DNA from 4 places in the Aeromonas allosaccharophila genome. Region 3 is predicted to be linked to each of the others. Evidence: predicted binding sites of a transcription regulator. Region 3 holds the regulator's gene; each other region holds the start of a gene.
What was found. The regulator sigma-54, encoded in region 3, starts transcription at its own class of promoters, with help from an activator protein. The targets are predictions, from matches to a motif close to TGGCACNGTTTTNGCTT.
Positions count from the first base shown of each region.

Region 1: a site for sigma-54 is predicted at 2,514-2,530, ahead of flgA (flagellar basal body P-ring formation chaperone FlgA). Genes of this name have one in related genera too.
Region 2: a site for sigma-54 is predicted at 1,891-1,907, ahead of flhA (flagellar biosynthesis protein FlhA). Genes of this name have one in related genera too.
Region 4: a site for sigma-54 is predicted at 2,062-2,078, ahead of glnA (glutamate--ammonia ligase). Genes of this name have one in related genera too.

Region 1 covers NZ_CP065745.1:497,644-502,358, forward strand. Annotated here, with positions in the region: gene I6G90_RS02235 (peptide ABC transporter substrate-binding protein) at 1-308, shown strand, start outside; gene yfcE (phosphodiesterase) at 319-861, shown strand; gene I6G90_RS02245 (flagella synthesis protein FlgN) at 898-1,314, opposite strand; gene flgM (flagellar biosynthesis anti-sigma factor FlgM) at 1,311-1,631, opposite strand; gene flgA (flagellar basal body P-ring formation chaperone FlgA) at 1,723-2,406, opposite strand; gene I6G90_RS02260 (chemotaxis protein CheV) at 2,551-3,462, shown strand; gene I6G90_RS02265 (CheR family methyltransferase) at 3,480-4,304, shown strand; gene flgB (flagellar basal body rod protein FlgB) at 4,589-4,715, shown strand, end outside.
Region 2 covers NZ_CP065745.1:2,224,708-2,229,422, reverse strand. Annotated here, with positions in the region: gene fliR (flagellar biosynthetic protein FliR) at 1-713, shown strand, start outside; gene flhB (flagellar biosynthesis protein FlhB) at 706-1,836, shown strand; gene flhA (flagellar biosynthesis protein FlhA) at 1,944-4,046, shown strand; gene flhF (flagellar biosynthesis protein FlhF) at 4,063-4,715, shown strand, end outside.
Region 3 covers NZ_CP065745.1:3,117,128-3,121,842, forward strand. Annotated here, with positions in the region: gene ptsN (PTS IIA-like nitrogen regulatory protein PtsN) at 1-308, opposite strand, end outside; gene hpf (ribosome hibernation promoting factor) at 311-598, opposite strand; gene I6G90_RS14170 (RNA polymerase factor sigma-54) at 620-2,059, opposite strand; gene lptB (LPS export ABC transporter ATP-binding protein) at 2,125-2,850, opposite strand; gene lptA (lipopolysaccharide transport periplasmic protein LptA) at 2,854-3,381, opposite strand; gene lptC (LPS export ABC transporter periplasmic protein LptC) at 3,368-3,928, opposite strand; gene kdsC (3-deoxy-manno-octulosonate-8-phosphatase KdsC) at 3,925-4,479, opposite strand; gene I6G90_RS14195 (KpsF/GutQ family sugar-phosphate isomerase) at 4,479-4,715, opposite strand, start outside.
Region 4 covers NZ_CP065745.1:3,708,380-3,713,094, forward strand. Annotated here, with positions in the region: gene I6G90_RS16945 (DUF4124 domain-containing protein) at 1-480, opposite strand, end outside; gene glnA (glutamate--ammonia ligase) at 596-2,005, opposite strand; gene typA (translational GTPase TypA) at 2,358-4,169, shown strand; gene I6G90_RS16960 (TrkH family potassium uptake protein) at 4,419-4,715, opposite strand, start outside.

The sequences.
Region 1 (4,715 bases), 2.0 Mb from region 3:
TGTTTGGCGATTACGTCGAGCCGTCAGCCATGCTGGGCAGCTTCCGTTGTCAGGATCTGCGCAACGAGAGCGGCTACTGCAATCCCGATTTTGATCTGCTGCTGGAGCAGGCGGCCAACACGCTGGACAGTGCGAGCCGGGGTGAACTGTACCGCCATGCCGAACAGTTGCTGCTCGAAGAGGCGCCGATCATCCCCGTATATCATTACAATCAGATGAGACTGGTCGATCCCGCGCTGCGAGGGCTGCCCAGCCAGAATTTGAAAGGGACGATTGCCACCAAGGATCTCTATTTCAGCCCGCAGTGAGGAGCATTTCATGAAACTTGCCATCATTTCCGACATCCACGGCAGCATCATTGCGCTGGAGCGGGTGCTGACCCAACTTGAGCCCTGGCAGCCGGATCACTATCTGCTGCTCGGCGATCTGCTCAACCATGGCCCGCGCAATCCTCTGCCGGAGGGGTATAACCCGGCTGCCGTGGCCGATCGGCTCAACGAGCTGGCACCGCAGATCATCGCGGTGCGGGGCAATTGCGATTCCGAAGTGGATCAGATGCTGTTGCGCTTTCCCATTACCGCCCCCTACAACCAGCTGCTGGTCGATGAGCGGCGCTGGTTTGTCAGCCACGGTCATCTTTACCGTCCGGACGAGGTACAGCTCCCGGCGGGCAGTCTGTTCCTGAGTGGCCACACTCATGTGCCGGTGCTGGAGTGGCAGGGGGAGCGGGTATTGATGAACCCGGGATCGATCTGTTTCCCGCGCGGCGAGCTGCCTGCCAGTTACGGGTGCTATGAAGACGGGGTGCTACGCGTCAATGCGTGTGAGGATGGGCGAGAGTTGCTGAGACTGGTGTTTTAAAACGGACAGCAAAAATGCAAGGCCTGATAAGAGATGTCAGGCCTTGATACCGTAGGAGCGGGTGCCAGAGCGAGTGTTGCCCTTGGCGTCATAGGTCAGGCTGTTGCGATCTCGCAACTGACTCAGAAAGGTTGCCAGACGACGGTTGGAGACCATGCTCAATTCAAGCAAACGACCGTTGATATCATTTTGTGCCTGGCAGGCATCCAGTTTTGCACGAAGTTGCGCTATCACGTCGGGATATGCTGCCAGCTGCAGTGCCAGTTCCGGCATCTCTGCCAGCGTCTTGTCCAGGGTTTCTATCGCAGCAAGCAACTGCTGTTTGCGCTCGGTCAGTGCAGGCAGGGCCAGTGCCTGATGCTGCTCGAGCAAGCTGAACTCCTCTTCCAGAATGCCTTGCATCTGGCTGAGGTAATCATCTTGGGTGTGCAGTAACGAAGGTAAGTCCATCATCCCAGAACTTTGTCCAGATTGGCCTCGAAACTGAACATCTTCTTGGCAACAGCTTCGCTGTTGACCTGATATTCGCCACTGGCAACGGCTTTTTTCAGTCGTTCGACCTTGCTCTCGTTGCCGGTCGAGGCGGTATTGAGGTTTTGTTGCATTTTTTGCAATTGTTGCGCCTCACTGGTCAAGGAGACGGAGTCCAGCTTGACAGTAGCCGCTTTGTTTTCGGGCGATGAGGTGACTGACTTGCTGCCTGTCCCCTGGCTATTAGCGGTATTTTGCAACCGATTGTTCGCCAAGTTGTTGATATTGTTGATGGCCATTTTAGTTACCTTCGTCTGCTTTAAGGTTTGCTTACCTGTTTATCGGTGCGGCAGGTCAAAACTTTAGAAAAAAGTTGTCAAGGATCCGGATTTAAAACGTGACCGATACGGCACCCACTGCACTGACTTTACCCTCAACGGTTTTGCCGGAGCGAATATTGACGAGTTTGATGATCTCTCCGAAGCTGCCATCTTGCAAGGCTCGGGCCATGGTTTTGATCTGGAAGTTGCTGTTTTCTGCCGTCAGAGTGACCTGATCCCCTTTACACACTACACAAACCTGGCTCAAACGGATGGGCTGCCCCGGTTTTAGCTCCCGCTTGCTGCGCACCCCGATAAGAGGGGCTGTGTCAGTCAGGTAGTCGCCGCGGATCAGGGTTTGATCCTGATAGGCCAGGACCAGCTGGCTTTCACTCAGCAGATCCCCCTTGGCAATGGGGTTGGCCACCGTGACATAGGGCTTTTGAATGCTGACCCGCACCGGGAGATAGACGTCCCAAGGTTTGTCTTCCTCACATTTAAGGTAAACTGTTGTATTGCGGCGAATTTCCATTTTTGCTGGTAAGCTGATAGTGAGCAGATCTTCGCAGCGGGTCAGTGGGAGCCGTTCATCCAGCGTGGCAGGGGTGACCTCAGCTCTGGCATCCAACGGAACATCCAGCTGGCTGTAAACGAACTCTTGTGCCCTTTCTTGCAGATAAGTAGTGACGTCCGAGGCGTAGCTGGAAGATATGCTGCCAAAAAAGAGGCTGATGAGTAAAAGTCGGTTAATCATTTTCGCTCGTTGGTCGATAAGTTGTTCACGCATATCACCATATTTAACTATGATTGCTTCAGAATCTGTTCGTTGTCACATCGATAGTCTGACGCAATCCATCACGCATGCATGATTAATGCCAAGCGTTTTTAGGGAGTGTTTATGGCCAGTATTCTGGACTCGGTCAACCAGCGTACCCAGCTCGTGGGACAAAACCGGCTGGAGTTGTTGTTGTTTCGTCTCAACGGACGTCAAAGATTTGGCATCAACGTATTCAAAGTGCGTGAAGTGTTGCAGTGCCCCCCCTTGACCGTGATGCCCAAACTGAACTCCTGCATTCGCGGGGTCGCCCATATTCGTGGCCAGACGATTTCGGTCATCGATCTCAGCATGGCGGTTGGCAAGCGTCCGATTGAAGATTTGAGCAAGTGCTTCATTATTATCTCCGAGTACAACCGCTCCATTCAGGGTTTTCTGGTGCATTCGGTCGAGCGCATCATCAATATGAACTGGGAGTCGATCCTGCCACCGCCCAAAGGCGCGGGTCGCATCAACTACATGACTGCGGTCACTGAGGTGGATGGCGAGTTGGTAGAGATCCTCGATGTTGAACGCATTCTCAACGAGATCTCCCCGGTATCTACTGAAGTGAGCAAAGAGCTGGTGGAGTCTAGCATCGACCACCCGACCCTGGGACGTCCTGTGCTGGTTGCCGATGACTCTTCTGTTGCGCGCAAACAGGTGCAGCGTGCGCTCGAAGCCATCGGGGTCGAGTGCGTGCTGGCAAAAGATGGTCGTGAAGCACTGAATATGCTGCTGGAAATGGCCAAAAATGGCCCCATCAAGGATCAGATTGCGCTGGTGATTTCGGATATCGAAATGCCGGAAATGGATGGTTACACCTTCACTGCAGAAATCCGGAATAATCCCAATCTCAAGGATTTGCATGTTATTCTGCATACCTCCCTCAGTGGGGTATTCAACCAGGCCATGGTGCAGAAAGTGGGGGCCAACAATTTCATCGCCAAGTTCCAACCGGATGAATTGGCCAAGGCCGTACAAAACGCACTCTAATAAAGAAGAACAGCTGCATGAAGACACTTTCGGACGACTTATACAAACAGTTCAGCAACTTTCTGGCGGTTCAGAGCGGGATCGTGCTGGGTGATAACAAACAGTATCTGGTGAAGAGCCGTCTTTCACCGTTGATGGCTCAGTTTGGCATCGAGAGTCTGTCTGATCTGGTTACCCGTGCAATGAGTGTGCGAGAGCGTGACCTGAAAATGGCCGTGGTGGATGCCATGACAACCAACGAGACCCTCTGGTTTCGTGATACCTATCCGTTTCAACTGCTTACCGACAAGATTTTCCCTGAATTGGGGAAAAGCGGCCGCCCCATCAAGATCTGGTCTGCCGCATCGTCGTCAGGGCAAGAGCCCTACTCCATTGCCATGACGGCGCTGGAACAACAGATGAAAAAGCCGGGCACCTTGCCTGGTGGCGTGCAAATTGTCGGAACGGATATCTCGACGACCATGCTCAACCAGTGCAAGGAAGGCATTTATGACAGTCTTGCACTGGCTCGCGGGTTGTCACCCGAGCGCAAGAAGATGTTTTTTGAGCCTTACGGCGACAACAAGATGCGGGTAGTGGAGCGAGTCAGAAAATTGACCACCTTCCGGCCGATCAATTTGCTGGAGAGCTACAGCCTGCTCGGCAAGTTTGACATCATTTTTTGCCGTAACGTGCTCATCTATTTTGCGCCGGAAGTGAAGTCGAAGATCCTCAACCAGTTTGCTGCCAGCCTCAATCCTGGTGGATATCTGATGTTGGGGGCGTCGGAATCACTGGCCGGATTGACCGACCGGTTCGAGATGATCCGCTGTAATCCGGGGATAGTCTACAAGGTCAAATAGGCCTGATAGCCTTGATATTCTGGGTTCTTGCCAGTTCATGTAAAGAGGGAAGCGATTAGCTTCCCTCTTTCTTTCTCTACAGCTCAATGCCTCTATTTACCTGCCATTTCCAACCACTGCCAAGATGGTTAACAACCTGTGGTAGCCAGACGTTACCTGGCTGCGGGAGCGAGATACTCCCGTGGTTTCTGGTCTTCAATGTGCTCATCCCCAGATCATCGAGTTCAGTGATTCGCTTATGGCACACCTCTTGCAAACAAAATATACCAAGCAGGAGGTGTGCTATGGCTCTTTCATTTGACAAGGCATTCGGTGTTCATCAACACACGATAAGCGTTCGCGCCAAGCGGGCTGAAGTGCTGTCCAGCAATATTGCCAACGCGGATACCCCGGGCTTCAAAGCCAGAGATA
Region 2 (4,715 bases), 890 kb from region 3:
TGGCGGTGTTTGGTAGTCGCCTCGCCCCTGCGCGGGTACGGATGGGGCTGGCTTTGACCATCACCTTTCTGATCGCCCCGCTGCTCCCGAAAATGCCCCCTATCGAGCTCTTCTCTGCTGGCAGTTTTCTGGTATTGGGCCAGCAGCTACTGATCGGTATTGCCCTCGGTCTGATGACCCAGTTTCTGATGGAGAGCTTCGTGATGGCCGGTCAGGTCATCGCCATGCAAACCAGCCTCGGCTTTGCCACCCTGGTGGATCCGATGAATGGCCAGTCGGCCCCCGTGGTGGGCCAGTTCTATCTGATGCTGGCGACCCTGGTGTTTCTGGCGCTGGATGGTCATCTGGTGATGCTGCGGCTGGTGATCCTCAGCTTTGAAACCTTGCCGGTGTCGGACGCTGGACTCACTTTACCGGCCATCCGTACCCTGATCGGTTTTCTCGGAGTGATGTATCAGGCCTCACTGGTGATGGCCCTTTCTGCCATCGTCGCCCTGCTGCTGATCAACTTCGCCTTTGGTGTCATGACCCGTGCGGCGCCGCAGCTCAATATTTTCAGTATCGGTTTTGCGGTCAGCATGATGTCGGGTCTGCTGATCCTCTGGCTCACTATCGGCGGGTTCCTCGGCCACTTCGACATGATGTGGGAGCGGGTGCAGGAGGTCAGCTGCGAGCTGATCAACACCCAGTGCTTCGGGGGCGCTCATGGCTGATACCGACCAGGAACGTACCGAACAACCCACGGGCAAACGACTGCAACAGGCCCGTGAAAAAGGGCAGATAGCACGTTCAAAAGAGTTGGGAACCGCCAGCGTTCTGCTCTCGGCGGTATTTGGCCTGTTGATGCTCAAGGGCTCGCTGGCGACCGCCATGATCAAGGTCGTCACCATGGGCTTTACTCTGGATCGGGAGCAGGCTTTCGATCCCAATGCCATGATCGCCATGTTGCCGGCGCTGCTGGGGGAACTGGTTCTTCCGCTGGGGTTGTTGTTCGCGCTGGTGGCGATTGCCGCCTTTATCGGCAACACCCTGATGGGGGGGATGAACTTCTCCACCGAAGCCATGATGCCCAAGATGAGCAAGTTGAGTCCGCTCAGTGGCCTCAAGCGGATGTTCGGGGTGCAGTCGCTGATCGAGCTGGTCAAGTCCATCGCCAAGGTGGTGTTCATCACTCTGTTTGCCTGGTGGATGTTATCCAGCCAGTTCAATCACCTGCTCAACCTCTCCATGGAGGGATTTCCCGGTGGCATTATCGATGCGCTGGAGCTGTTTCTCTGGATGTTGATCATCCTCTGCTGCGCCCTGCTTCCCATCGTGGCCATCGATGTGCCGTTCCAGCAGTGGAACCATATGCGTCAGCTCAAGATGACCAAGCAGGAGGTGAAGGACGAGTTCAGGGACAGCGAAGGCAAGCCCGAGGTAAAAGGCAAGATCCGCCAGTTGCAGATGCAGATGGCGATGCGCCGGATGATGGGCGATGTGCCCAAGGCCGATGTGGTGATCACCAACCCGACCCACTACTCGGTGGCGCTCAAGTATGATGCGAGCAAACCCGGTGCCGCGCCCAAGGTCGTGGCCAAGGGTACCGATGAAATTGCAATGAAGATCAGGGAGATAGCCAGAGAGTACGAGATCCCGATCATGCCGTCACCGGCTTTGACCCGGGCTATCTTCCACTCAACCGAGCTGGGCCACGAGATCCCGGAAGGGCTGTTTGCGGCGGTTGCCCAGGTGCTCGCCTATGTTTTCCAGCTCAAAAAATTCCGCCGTGGTCAGGGGCGTCGTCCCCAGCCGCTGGCCAAGGATCTCCCCATCCCGACCGAATATCGCAAATGACAAAGTTCTGACGTAGTCAAAATAAATCCATTGTATTTCAATGTCTTGTATTGTTGGCTTGATGTTTGCTTTAATCTGGCACCAGCAGGTTGAAATTGAGAAGCGCGATGGAATTCAAGGCAGTATTGGGCCAGTTCAAAGAGTACCGGGGAGTATTGGGCAAAGGCCTTGGTACCCCTCTGCTGGTATTGGCTGCGCTCGGCATGGTGGTGTTGCCCATCCCGCCGTTGATGCTGGATGTGCTCTTCTCCTTCAACATTGCCCTCTCCATCGTGATACTGCTGGTGGCCGTCTATACCCGGCGTCCCCTCGAATTTGCTGCCTTCCCGACCGTATTGCTGCTCGCTACCTTGCTGCGGTTGGCGTTGAACGTCGCCTCGACCCGGGTGGTGTTGCTGGAAGGTCATAATGGTACTGCCGCTGCGGGCCATGTGATCGAGGCGTTCGGTAATGTGGTGATCGGCGGCAACTATGCGGTCGGCATCATCGTCTTTACCATCCTGATGATCATCAACTTTGTGGTGATCACCAAGGGTGCCGGGCGGATCGCGGAAGTGAGTGCCCGTTTTACCCTTGATGCGATGCCGGGCAAACAGATGGCTATCGATGCCGATTTGAACGCCGGTCTCATCAATCAGGAAGATGCGAAGAAGCGTCGTCAGGATGTGACCCAGGAAGCCGACTTTTACGGCTCCATGGACGGTGCCTCAAAGTTTGTCAAAGGGGATGCCATCGCGGGCATCATGATCCTCTTTATCAACATCATCGGTGGCTTCATCATCGGGATGATGCAGCACCAGCTGACCTTCAGCGAGTCTGCCGAGATCTATACCCTGCTGGCCATAGGTGACGGTCTGGTGGCGCAGATCCCCTCCCTGCTGCTCTCCATCGCCGCCGCCATCATAGTGACCCGTCAGAATACCGATCAGGACATGGGGACTGCGGTATTGGGTCAGCTGTTTGACAATCCCAAGGCGCTGATCATCTCTGCCGGCATTCTGCTGATGATGGGACTGGTGCCGGGGATGCCGCATTTTGCCTTCCTGAGTTTGGGGGCTCTCTCGGCCGCCGGCGCCTGGTGGCTGCTGCGCCGCGAGAAACTGGCGGCCGCCAAAGCGGCCAAGGGCGAGCTGTTGCCTGCCACTGCCGAACAGCCTCATGAGCAGAAAGAGCTGAGTTGGGACGATGTGATGCCGGTGGACATCATAGGGCTTGAAGTCGGCTATCAGCTGATCCCGCTGGTGGATCGCAATCAGGGTGGTGAACTGCTCAACCGGATCAAAGGGGTACGCAAGAAACTCTCGCAAGAGTTGGGCTTTCTGGTCCCGGCCGTGCACATTCGCGACAATCTGGATCTGGCGCCAAACCAATATCGCATCACCTTGATGGGGGTCAGTACCGGCGAGGCCAATGTCTACCATGATAAAGAGATGGCCATCAATCCGGGGCAGGTATTTGGCCAGATCCAGGGGATAGCCACCCGGGATCCCGCCTTCGGGCTGGAAGCGGTCTGGGTTGCCAAGGAGATGGTCTCTCAAGCACAGACGCTGGGTTATACGGTGGTGGATACCGCGACCGTGGTAGCTACCCATCTGAGCCAGATCCTCACCAACCATGCGGCTCTGCTGCTGGGTCATGACGAGGTACAACAGCTGCTGGACATGATTGGCAAACATCAGAGCAAGCTGGTCGAAGGGCTGGTGCCGGAAGTGATCAGCATGGGTAACCTGGTGAAGGTATTGCAGAATTTGCTCAATGAAGGCGTGCCAATCCGCGATATGCGCACTATCCTGCAGACCCTGGTTGAATACGCGCCGCGCAGTCCGGATCCGGAAGTGCTCACCGCCGCTTGCCGGATTGCCCTGCGTCGCCTGATTGTGCAGGAGATTGCAGGCCCGGATCCTGAGCTGCCGGTGATTACCTTGGCTCCGGAATTGGAACGTATATTGCATCAATCCCTGCAGGCAGGTGGCGGTGATGGTGCCGGTATTGAACCGGGTCTGGCAGAGCGGATGCAGCGCTCACTGGTGGAGGCCACACAGCGGCAAGAGTTGGAAGGTCAACCTGCCGTGCTGCTGACATCGGGGATCTTGCGCAATACCCTGGCCAAGTTTGTGAAGAATGCCATTCCTGGATTGCGCGTTCTGTCTTATCAGGAAGTGCCCGACGACAAGCAAATTCGCATCGTCAGTGCGGTGGGGCAGAACTAGTTAGCGGAGACGACGGGTGAAGATTAAGCGGTTTTTTGCCAAGGACATGCGAACGGCTCTGGCCGAGGTCAAGGAGACTCTCGGGCCTGACGCCGTCATCATGTCCAACAAAAAAGTCACCGGAGGGGTAGAGATAGTCGCCGCAGTCGATTATCAATCCCAGGTTCCGGGGCCCAAAGATGCGCCGGTTCGCCGTCAGCTGAACGATGAGAGCGTCAATATTTCGTCTGCCGCACGGCAGATGATCCGTCCCGAGCCGACACCGGCGAAGGAGCAGAACGAACATTATGCCGATACCCTGGCCGCCTTGCTGGCGCGCCAGCAGAAGCTCAAGCCGGGCAATGCGGCGCCAATGGGCAACACCCAATCGGCCGGTCTGGCTGCTGCCAATGCAGCGCCCAGAACCTTGGCCGAGCAAGGGCAGTGGGGCGCAGCCCCGGAACCTGCCAAGCCCAAGGCCCGGGTTGCCTCCGGTCAGCGTCCCCCTCAACCTGCCCAGCGGGATCAGGAGATGGAGGGGATGCGCAAGGAGATGGCCAGCATCCGCAAATTGCTGGAGCACCAGATCTCCGGTCTGATGTGGCAAGAGGTGGAGCGCCGCGAACCGATGCGGGCCCTGCTGATCAAGGAGCTCAAGAAGCTCGGCTTTGACGATGCGTTTGCCGATCA
Region 3 (4,715 bases):
AGCAAGGCAAACAGCAGGTCAACCGGTTGATTGTCGATGGCGTCGAAAGGAATAGGATCGGCAAAGGTCATCAGGATCGCGGTTGGCGGGAATTCATCGTCAATACGACCGTGGGGGATCGCAATACCGGCACCGATCCCGGTACTGCCCATTTTTTCGCGGGCCAGCAAACATTCGAACAGCGCCTGACGGGAAGTGCCAAGGCGTTCGGCGGCCAGCTCGCTGATGATTTCGAGGGCGCGTTTCTTGCTGGTACAAGGGACTGCACTCTTGGTGCAGTCCCGACTCAGTATGTGTTCAAGTTGCATAGTTATTTTTTGTTTAACTTATCTTTGTGCTTGATGATCTGCCTGTCCAGCTTGTCGAGCAAGGTGTCTATCGCAGCATACATATCGGCATGTTCAGAGTTGGCAAACACTTCGCCACCGCTGACGTGCAATTTGGCTTCCGCTATCTGGTTCAGTTTTTCCACGCTAAGCACCACATGAACATTGTTGATGTGGTCGAAGTGACGCTCGAGTTTGGCAAATTTGTTGTTCACATAATCACGCAGAGCTTCGGTGATCTCGACATGGTGTCCGGTCAGGTTAATTTGCATAACATCATCCTTTTGTTTTGCCTAAACCAGGCGTTTGCGCTGATTGGAAGGTGGGATAAACAAGGATTCGCGATACTTAGCGATCGTGCGTCTCGCCACCATAATACCCTGTTCGGCCAGCAAATCCGCGATCTTGCTATCACTTAACGGCTTGGCAGGATTCTCTGCCGTCACCAGCTTCTTGATGAGCGCGCGAATTGCGGTCGATGAGCACTCTCCTCCTCCTTCGGTGTTCACATGGCTGGAGAAAAAAAACTTCAATTCGAAGATACCACGGGGGGTATGCATGTACTTCTGGGTCGTCACCCGGGAGATGGTCGACTCATGCATCTCCACCGCTTCGGCGATGTCGTTGAGCACCATCGGCTTCATCGCCTCTTCACCATACTCGAAAAAGCCCTGCTGCTGCTCGACAATGCAACTGGCCACCTTCAGCAGGGTGTCATTGCGACTCTCCAGGCTCTTGATGAACCACTTGGCTTCCTGCAAATGGGAGCGGATAAACTGGGTATCGGTGCTGCTGCGGGCGTTGCGGGCCATGGCGGCATAGGTCTCGTTGACCCTGATGCGGGGAGCGGAATCGGGATTGAGCTCGACCACCCACTTGTTGCCCTTCTTGACCACGGAAACATCGGGGATCACGTACTGGGAGTCGCTCTGGATGATGCCGTTACCGGGGCGCGGCTCCAGCAGCTGGATCAGATCCAGCACCTCCTTGAGGTCGCTCTCCTTGAGTTTGGTCTTGCGGGCGAGGGTACGATAATCGCGGTTGCCGAGCAGCTCCATGTGCTCGAGGATCACCTCCTTGGCCTCATTGAGCCAGGAGGTCTGCGGGTCATACTGCTCCAGCTGGATCAGCAGGCACTCCTGCACCGAACGGGCGGCAATGCCGACCGGGTCGAAATGCTGCACCCGCTTGAGCACCGCCTCGACCTCGTCGAGTTCGACCTCCAGCTCGTCGCTGCCCACCGCCTGTTGAATGTCTTCCAGCGCAACGGTCAGATAGCCGGATTCGTCGATAGCATCGATGATGGCGAGCGCAATGGCGGCATCCACGTCGCTGAACGGGGTGAGTCGCATCTGCCACAGCAGATAATCCTGCAGGTTTTCGGTAGTCTCCCCCTGATAGACGCTATCTTCCCCATCGTGGATGGGGCCGGCGCTCTGGGCGGTGCCGGCGGAGTAGACCTCATCCCAGGTCGTATCCACCGGCAACTCGTCCGGCATCTGCTCCTGAGCCATGGCATCGCTGGAGTCCATTTGACTGTCATCGACCGGCGCTTCCGGTGCGCTCTCCTGCTGCTCGCTCTCTTCCTGCTCCAGCAGAGGGTTGTTTTCGAGCGCTTGCTGAATTTCCTGCTGAAGTTCCAGGGTGGAGAGCTGGAGCAGACGAATCGCTTGTTGTAATTGCGGCGTCATGGTCAGGGACTGACCGAGACGCAACTGTAATGTCGGCTTCATCTACGTCGGGATATCCTTATGTTCAGCGAGGCAGGCGTCAAAGGAAATGAAGGCATGCCCCCTTACTATAGACTGAATTGATCGCCCAAATAGACGCGCTTGACCTGTTCATCGGCGAGGATGTCAGCCGGTGCACCTTCGGCAATCATCTTGCCGTGGCTGACGATATAGGCCTTCTCACATACGTCCAGAGTCTCTCTGACGTTGTGGTCGGTAATCAAGACGCCGAGGCCTCTATCTTTCAGATGCTGAATGATCTTCTTGATGTCTATCACAGAAATCGGGTCAACCCCTGCAAATGGCTCATCCAGCAGAATAAAACGCGGCTCGGCCGCCAGTGCGCGGGCGATCTCGACCCGGCGGCGCTCACCACCGGAGAGGCTCTGACCCAAGTTGTCACGAATGTGGGTGATGTTGAACTCTTCCAGCAGCTGCTGAACCTTGTCCTCACGCTCCTCGCGGCTCAACCCCTTGCGGGTCTGCATCACCCCCATCAGATTGTCGAACACCGACAGGCGACGGAAGATGGAGGCCTCCTGCGGCAGGTAACCGATACCGTTGCGAGCCCGCACATGCATGGGCTGCAGGCTGATGTCCTGATCGTCGATGGTGATGAGACCTGCATCGCGCTGCACCAGCCCGACGATCATGTAAAACGAGGTGGTCTTGCCGGCACCGTTGGGGCCGAGCAGGCCGACAATCTGGCCGGTGCCCACTTCCAGGCTGACGTCACTCACCACCATGCGGCGCTTGTAGCTCTTCTGCAGGCCCACTGCTTTTAACACTGCCATGGTTTATTTTCCCTGCTTCTGCTGATCGGCGGGCTTGTCGAAATTCTCTACCTGATCCGGCAGGAACACGGTCTTGACCCGCTGGTTCGGGCTCTTGCTCTCGGCAATCATCTTCTGTTTGACGATGTCGTAGCGGATCAGATCGCCATTGACCTGGCTATCCTCCTGCTTGAGCTGACCGTTACCGGTGATGGTCACCAGCCGGTTTTTCAGCTCGTAGCGGATGGTGTTGCCATGGGCGTTGACCGGCTTGCCGTTATCCAGGATCTGGAAGAAGGTGGCCGGTTTGCCGTAGGCGGTCATTACCTCGGCCCCTTTCTCGCCGGAACGGGTCACCACCACCTTGTCAGCCTTGATCTTGATGGTGCCCTGATTGATGGTCACATCCTCTTCGAAGGTGATGCGGTTGTCCTGCATCTCAGCCACCTGCTTGACGGCATCGACGTAGACCTTCTCGGCAAAGTCGGACTCTTTGGCGGTCACCGCACTACACAACAACAGGGCTGCGAGGGCCAGATTAGCGTTTTTCATTGAAATAGATTGCATGACCTTGATCCAGTAACTCAAAATATTTGCGGTCCAGATGGCCCTTGAGGCCAACCCCTTGGGTCTGGAAATCCCGACCCAGAATGTTCACTTCCCGGTTGCTGCGCACATCCTGTGTCACCAGATCCAGCTCCAGATAGGGCGTATCGAGCGTGGAGATGAAGGAGGTGGGCAACAGACCATCCAGATGCACCTTGTCCCGCAGGATGACGTTGTCGCCGGTGTTGAGCACGCCAGTTTCGGCGGTGACCTTCCACTCGGCGGCACCTTGCTCGTCATACATGTAGACCACCGGCTTGTCGAAGGTGGCCTGCTCGAGGATCTGATAATACTCGGCGTAGGTCGACTCCAGCCGTTCGGTGCGCTTGCCATTGATATCAAAACGGGTGGTCACCAGATCTTTGGCGACAAAATCCGGCTGATAGTTTTCGATTTTGACGGCGCTCTCCGGCACCAGCTCCACCTTGCCCAACTGCCAGGCGACCAGCGCCACCAGCAGCAACAAGGCGAACAACAGGGTCTGTCTGCTCATACCGAGGCCTCGGGCTGATAGTCGCCGTGGCCTTGCGCCTGCAGAATGAGGTCGCACACCTCGCGCACCGCCCCCATGCCGCCGCCGAGACGGGTGACCAGATCGGCACGGCTCAGCACCAGCGGATGGGCATCGGCCACCGCGATACCCAGGCCACAGGCGGTCATCACCGGCAGATCGATGGCGTCATCGCCCATGTAGGCGGCCTGTTCCGGCGTCAGTCCCAGCTTGGCCAGCAACGCCTCGAAGTGAGGCAGCTTTTTATCGGCCCCCTGCACCACGTGAGCCACCCCCAGGCTTTTCATCCGATCGCTGACGATACGGGAGTTGCGCCCGGTGATGATGGCGATCTCGATCCCGGCATTGAGCAGCGCTCGCATGCCCGCACCATCGCGGGTACAGAAGGTTTTCAGCTCTTCGCCGTTGTTTCCCATGTAGATGAGGCCGTTGGAGAGCACCCCGTCCACATCGCACACCAGCAGGCGGATTTGCGCCGCCTTGTCGTACTGGCTGCGCGTCACCGGACCATAGAGGGTCGGTACGTTTTGCATCAAATGACTCCGGCTTTCAGCAGGTCGTGCATGTTGAAGGCACCGAGCGGGCGCTTCTCTTCATCCACAACCAGTAATCCGTTGATTTTTCTCGTTTCCATCAGCTTGACGGCTTCTGCAGCCATCATCTCTGGGCCTACGGTAACACAGTTGGCGGTCATCACACGGCTGATGGGGGTATGATGGATATCGATCTGCTGGTCGAGAATGCGGCGCAGATCACCATCGGTAAACAG
Region 4 (4,715 bases), 590 kb from region 3:
GGCGAGCAGCTCGAGCTGAGCCTCGTGGGCGCCGCGATCAACGTTCTCGACGCGGATCGACAGGCTGTTGTTGACGATGGGGGCAGCCTTGCCATCCAGGATCAGGCGCACATCATACTGGGTCGGTGGTTTCGGACTGATATTGCCCTGAAAGACGATGTTGCCGGTGTTGTCGCGCAGCGTGCTGCCCTGTTCCGGGGAAAGCAGTTCGATGGCCAGCTTGGCTGCTTCTTTTTCCTTCTTGGCATCGGCGCCGGTCAGGCTGTTGAAGTTGTCCACCTGCACCGATTTGGGCGTGCTGCTGCCCAGCAGCGGGGCGACCCGCAGATCGACCTCTTTGGCACTCTTGTTTGGCGGTGGTGCATCCGTGTAGTGGGTGATGCCATTGCCATCGACCCAGGAGTAGACCTTGGCCGCATCTGCCCCGAACGAGGTCAGTAACAGCAGGGTGAGCACCCCTAAAACATGCTTGTTGTTCATCCATCTCTCCTTGACGGTCATTTTCTTAATCCTATCAGAGAAAAAACCCGCCAGATGGCGGGTTTTGTCACGATTAAGCAAGCTGGCCGGATTTAAATGGGCAGCCTGTTCTGGCTTAGACGGAGTAGTACAGTTCGAACTCCAGCGGGTGCGGGGTCATGCGCACACGGTCAACATCCTGCTGTTTCAGTTCCAGGTAGGAGTTGATGAAGTCATCGCTGAACACGCCACCACGGGTCAGGAACTCGCGATCGCTATCCAGAGCAGCCAGCGCTTCGTCCAGAGAACCGGCAACGGTCGGTACTTCTGCGGCTTCTTCCGGCGGCAGGTCATACAAGTTCTTGTCCATGGCATCGCCCGGATGGATCTTGTTGATGATACCGTCCAGACCGGCCATCAGCTGGGCTGCGAAGGCCAGGTACGGGTTGGCAGCCGGATCCGGGAAGCGCACTTCGATACGACGGGCTTTCGGGCTCGGTACTACCGGGATGCGGATGGAGGCAGAGCGGTTGCGGGCAGAGTAGGCCAGCATGACCGGTGCTTCATAACCCGGAACCAGACGCTTGTAGGAGTTGGTGGTCGGGTTGGCGAAGGCGTTGATGGCCTTGGCGTGCTTGATGATACCGCCGATGTAGTGCAGAGCCATTTCGGACAGGCCGCCATACAGGTCGCCAGCGAACAGGTTGACGCCGTTCTTGGCCAGAGACTGGTGGCAGTGCATGCCGGAGCCGTTGTCACCGAACATGGGTTTCGGCATGAAGGTAACGGTCTTGTTGTAGGCGTGGGCCACGTTGTGGATCACGTACTTCAGCACCTGCACTTCGTCAGCTTTCAGCGTAAGAGTATTAAAGCGGGTAGCGATCTCGTTCTGACCGGCAGTGGCCACTTCGTGGTGGTGAGCTTCAACAACCTGGCCCATCTCTTCCAGCACCAGACACATGGCGGCGCGGATATCCTGGGAGGAGTCGACCGGCGCAACCGGGAAATAACCGCCTTTCACGAACGGACGGTGACCCTTGTTGCCATGCTCATAGGCAGTGCCGGAGTTCCATGCGGCTTCTTCAGATTCGATTTTTACGAAGCTGTGGCCCATGGTGTTCGAGAAGGTGATGTTGTCGAACATGAAGAATTCCGGCTCCGGCCCGAACAGCACGGTGTCAGCGATGCCGCTGGCTTTCAGGAAATCTTCGGCACGCTTGGCAATGGAGCGCGGATCGCGGTCGTAGCCCTGCATGGTGGCAGGCTCCAGCACGTCACAAACGATGTTCAGCGTGGTCTCTTCGGTGAACGGGTCCAGCTTGGCGGAGGCTGCGTCCGGCATCAGTACCATGTCGGATTCGTTGATGCCTTTCCAGCCACCGATGGAGGAACCATCGAACATCTTGCCGTCTTCGAAGAAATCTTCATCAACCTGGTGAGCAGGGATGGATACATGCTGCTCTTTACCCTTGGTGTCGGTAAAGCGCAGATCAACAAACTTGACTTCGTGTTCCTGGATCAGGGCCAATACGTTCTGGGCTGACATGCTAAGTAACCTCCGGTGTTAAAACTCTCTGGGTGAATGCGTCGTCACATTCACATAAGCCAGTATCGTGCCAAGTTTGTGACAGCTTGATTTCAGGGCAATCCCGCTGATGAGGCTCCCCAAAATCAGGCGTTCTCGACTCGTGTTGCATCAATTTAGTGCAGTGGTGGATCGTTTTGGTGCGCTATAATGGTGCGCAAAATACGGCCACCGCCCATCTAAGCAGGGTTTGTCGGGGAGGTCTATGATCCAGATCCGTTGTTGTGCGCGAATGTACTGCAATTCTGCTAGGCAGATCACAAAGGCGAGAGTACAATTAGCGCCCAATTTTACCCGGTGATTTGAGGCGAGAATGTTAGAGAATTTACGCAATATTGCGATTATTGCGCACGTTGACCACGGCAAAACGACTCTGGTTGATAAGCTGCTGCAGCAATCCGGTACTCTGGATCGCACCAGCGAAGGTCAGGAACGGATCATGGACTCCAATGATCTGGAACGGGAACGTGGCATCACCATTCTCGCCAAGAACACTGCGATCCGCTGGAACGACTACCGCATCAACATCGTTGATACCCCGGGTCACGCCGACTTCGGTGGTGAAGTTGAGCGCGTACTGTCCATGGTTGACTCCGTGCTGCTGCTGGTTGACGCCGTAGATGGCCCGATGCCGCAAACCCGTTTCGTGACCCAGAAAGCGTTCGCTCAGGGTCTGAAGCCGATCGTGGTCATCAACAAGATCGACCGTCCGGGTGCTCGTCCTGACTGGGTAATGGATCAGGTATTCGACCTGTTCGACAACCTGGGCGCGACTGACGAACAGCTGGATTTCAAAGTTGTTTACGCCTCTGCACTGAACGGTTGGGCCACCATGGATCAGGACGTCGAGTCCGAGAACATGGAGCCGCTGTTCCAGGCTATCGTTGACAACGTAGAAGCCCCGGCGGCGGATGCCGACGGTGGTTTCCAGATGCAGATTTCCCAGCTGGACTACAACTCCTACGTCGGCGTTATCGGTATCGGCCGTATCACCCGTGGTCGCGTCAAGACCAACCAGCAAGTCACCATCGTTGGTGCTGACGGCAAAACCCGTAACGGTAAAGTCGGCCAGGTGCTGGGTTACCTGGGCCTGTCCCGTACTGAAGTTACCGACGCGCAAGCGGGTGACATCATCGCCATCACCGGTCTGGGCGAGCTGAAAATCTCCGACACCATCTGTGACAACGGTGCTGTTGAAGCCCTGCCGCCGCTCTCCGTTGACGAGCCGACCGTGAACATGACCTTCCAGGTCAACACCTCACCGTTCGCCGGTAAAGAAGGCAAGTTCGTGACCTCCCGTAACATTCTGGAGCGTCTGAACCAGGAGCTGGTCCACAACGTGGCCCTGCGCGTGGAAGAGACTGATGATCCGGACAAGTTCCGCGTATCCGGTCGTGGTGAACTGCACCTCTCCATCCTGATCGAAAACATGCGTCGCGAAGGTTACGAACTGGCTGTGTCTCGTCCGGAAGTAATCCTGCGTACCGTTGACGGCGTTCTGCAAGAACCGTTCGAAACCGTAACCGTGGACGTTGAAGAAGCGCACCAGGGTTCCGTGATGGAGCAACTGGGTCTGCGTAAAGGCGAAATGACCAACATGACGCCGGATGGCAAGGGTCGTGTCCGTCTTGACTTCATGATCCCGAGCCGTGGCCTGATCGGTTTCCAGACCGAGTTCATGACCATGACCTCCGGTACCGGTCTGCTGTACCACACCTTCGACCATTACGGTCCGCACAAGGGTGGCAGCATCGGCGAGCGTCAGAACGGCGTGCTGATCTCCAACGCAACCGGTAAGGCCCTGACTTACGCCCTGTTCGGTCTGCAAGACCGCGGTCGTCTGTTCATCGGTCACGCGACCGAAGTGTACGAAGGCCAGGTGATCGGTATTCACTCCCGTTCCAACGACCTGACTGTTAACTGCCTGAAGGGCAAACAGCTGACCAACATGCGTGCCTCCGGTACCGACGAAGCCCAAGTGCTGACTCCGCCGATCCGCATGACTCTGGAACAGGCTCTCGAGTTCATCGACAACGACGAACTGGTAGAAGTGACTCCGAAGAACATCCGTATCCGCAAGAAATTGCTGACCGAGATGGACCGCAAGCGCTCCGGCCGTGGTTAATGCCATGCGCTGAGTCTCGGCAGCCCTCGTGGCCGCTGACGGTTCACTGATAAACGGACCCAAACCTCTGGTTTGGGTCCGTTTTTTTATGCGTGTGCTCCGCTCTGGCCATCTATGTGAGGTCGTTCAGGCCATCCGGCAATGGGTGATGAATGGGCCGATAAGCGCTGAGCAAAGTCGTGGGGATGGGTGAGATAACAAAGCCGCAGCGGGTGAGCGCTGCGGCTTTTTGCTGGCATGCAGAAGGGGTTACTGGCGCCAGAAGGAGGGGAAGAAGAGTACGGCGACCGTCAGGATCTCCAGCCGTCCCAGCAGCATGCCAAACGACAGCAGCCACTTGGCTGATTCCGGCAGGCTGGCAAAGTTGGTGCTGGGGCCAACCACAGGGCCCATGCCCGGGCCGACGTTGGCGACGGCGGTGATGGAGCTGGAGATGGAGGTGAGGGGATCGAGCCCGATGGCGGCCAGCAGCGCGGCGATCACCAGAATGATGGCGAAGTAGGCCAGCACGAAGGAGATCATCGAGCGGATGATGGCGTCATTGAC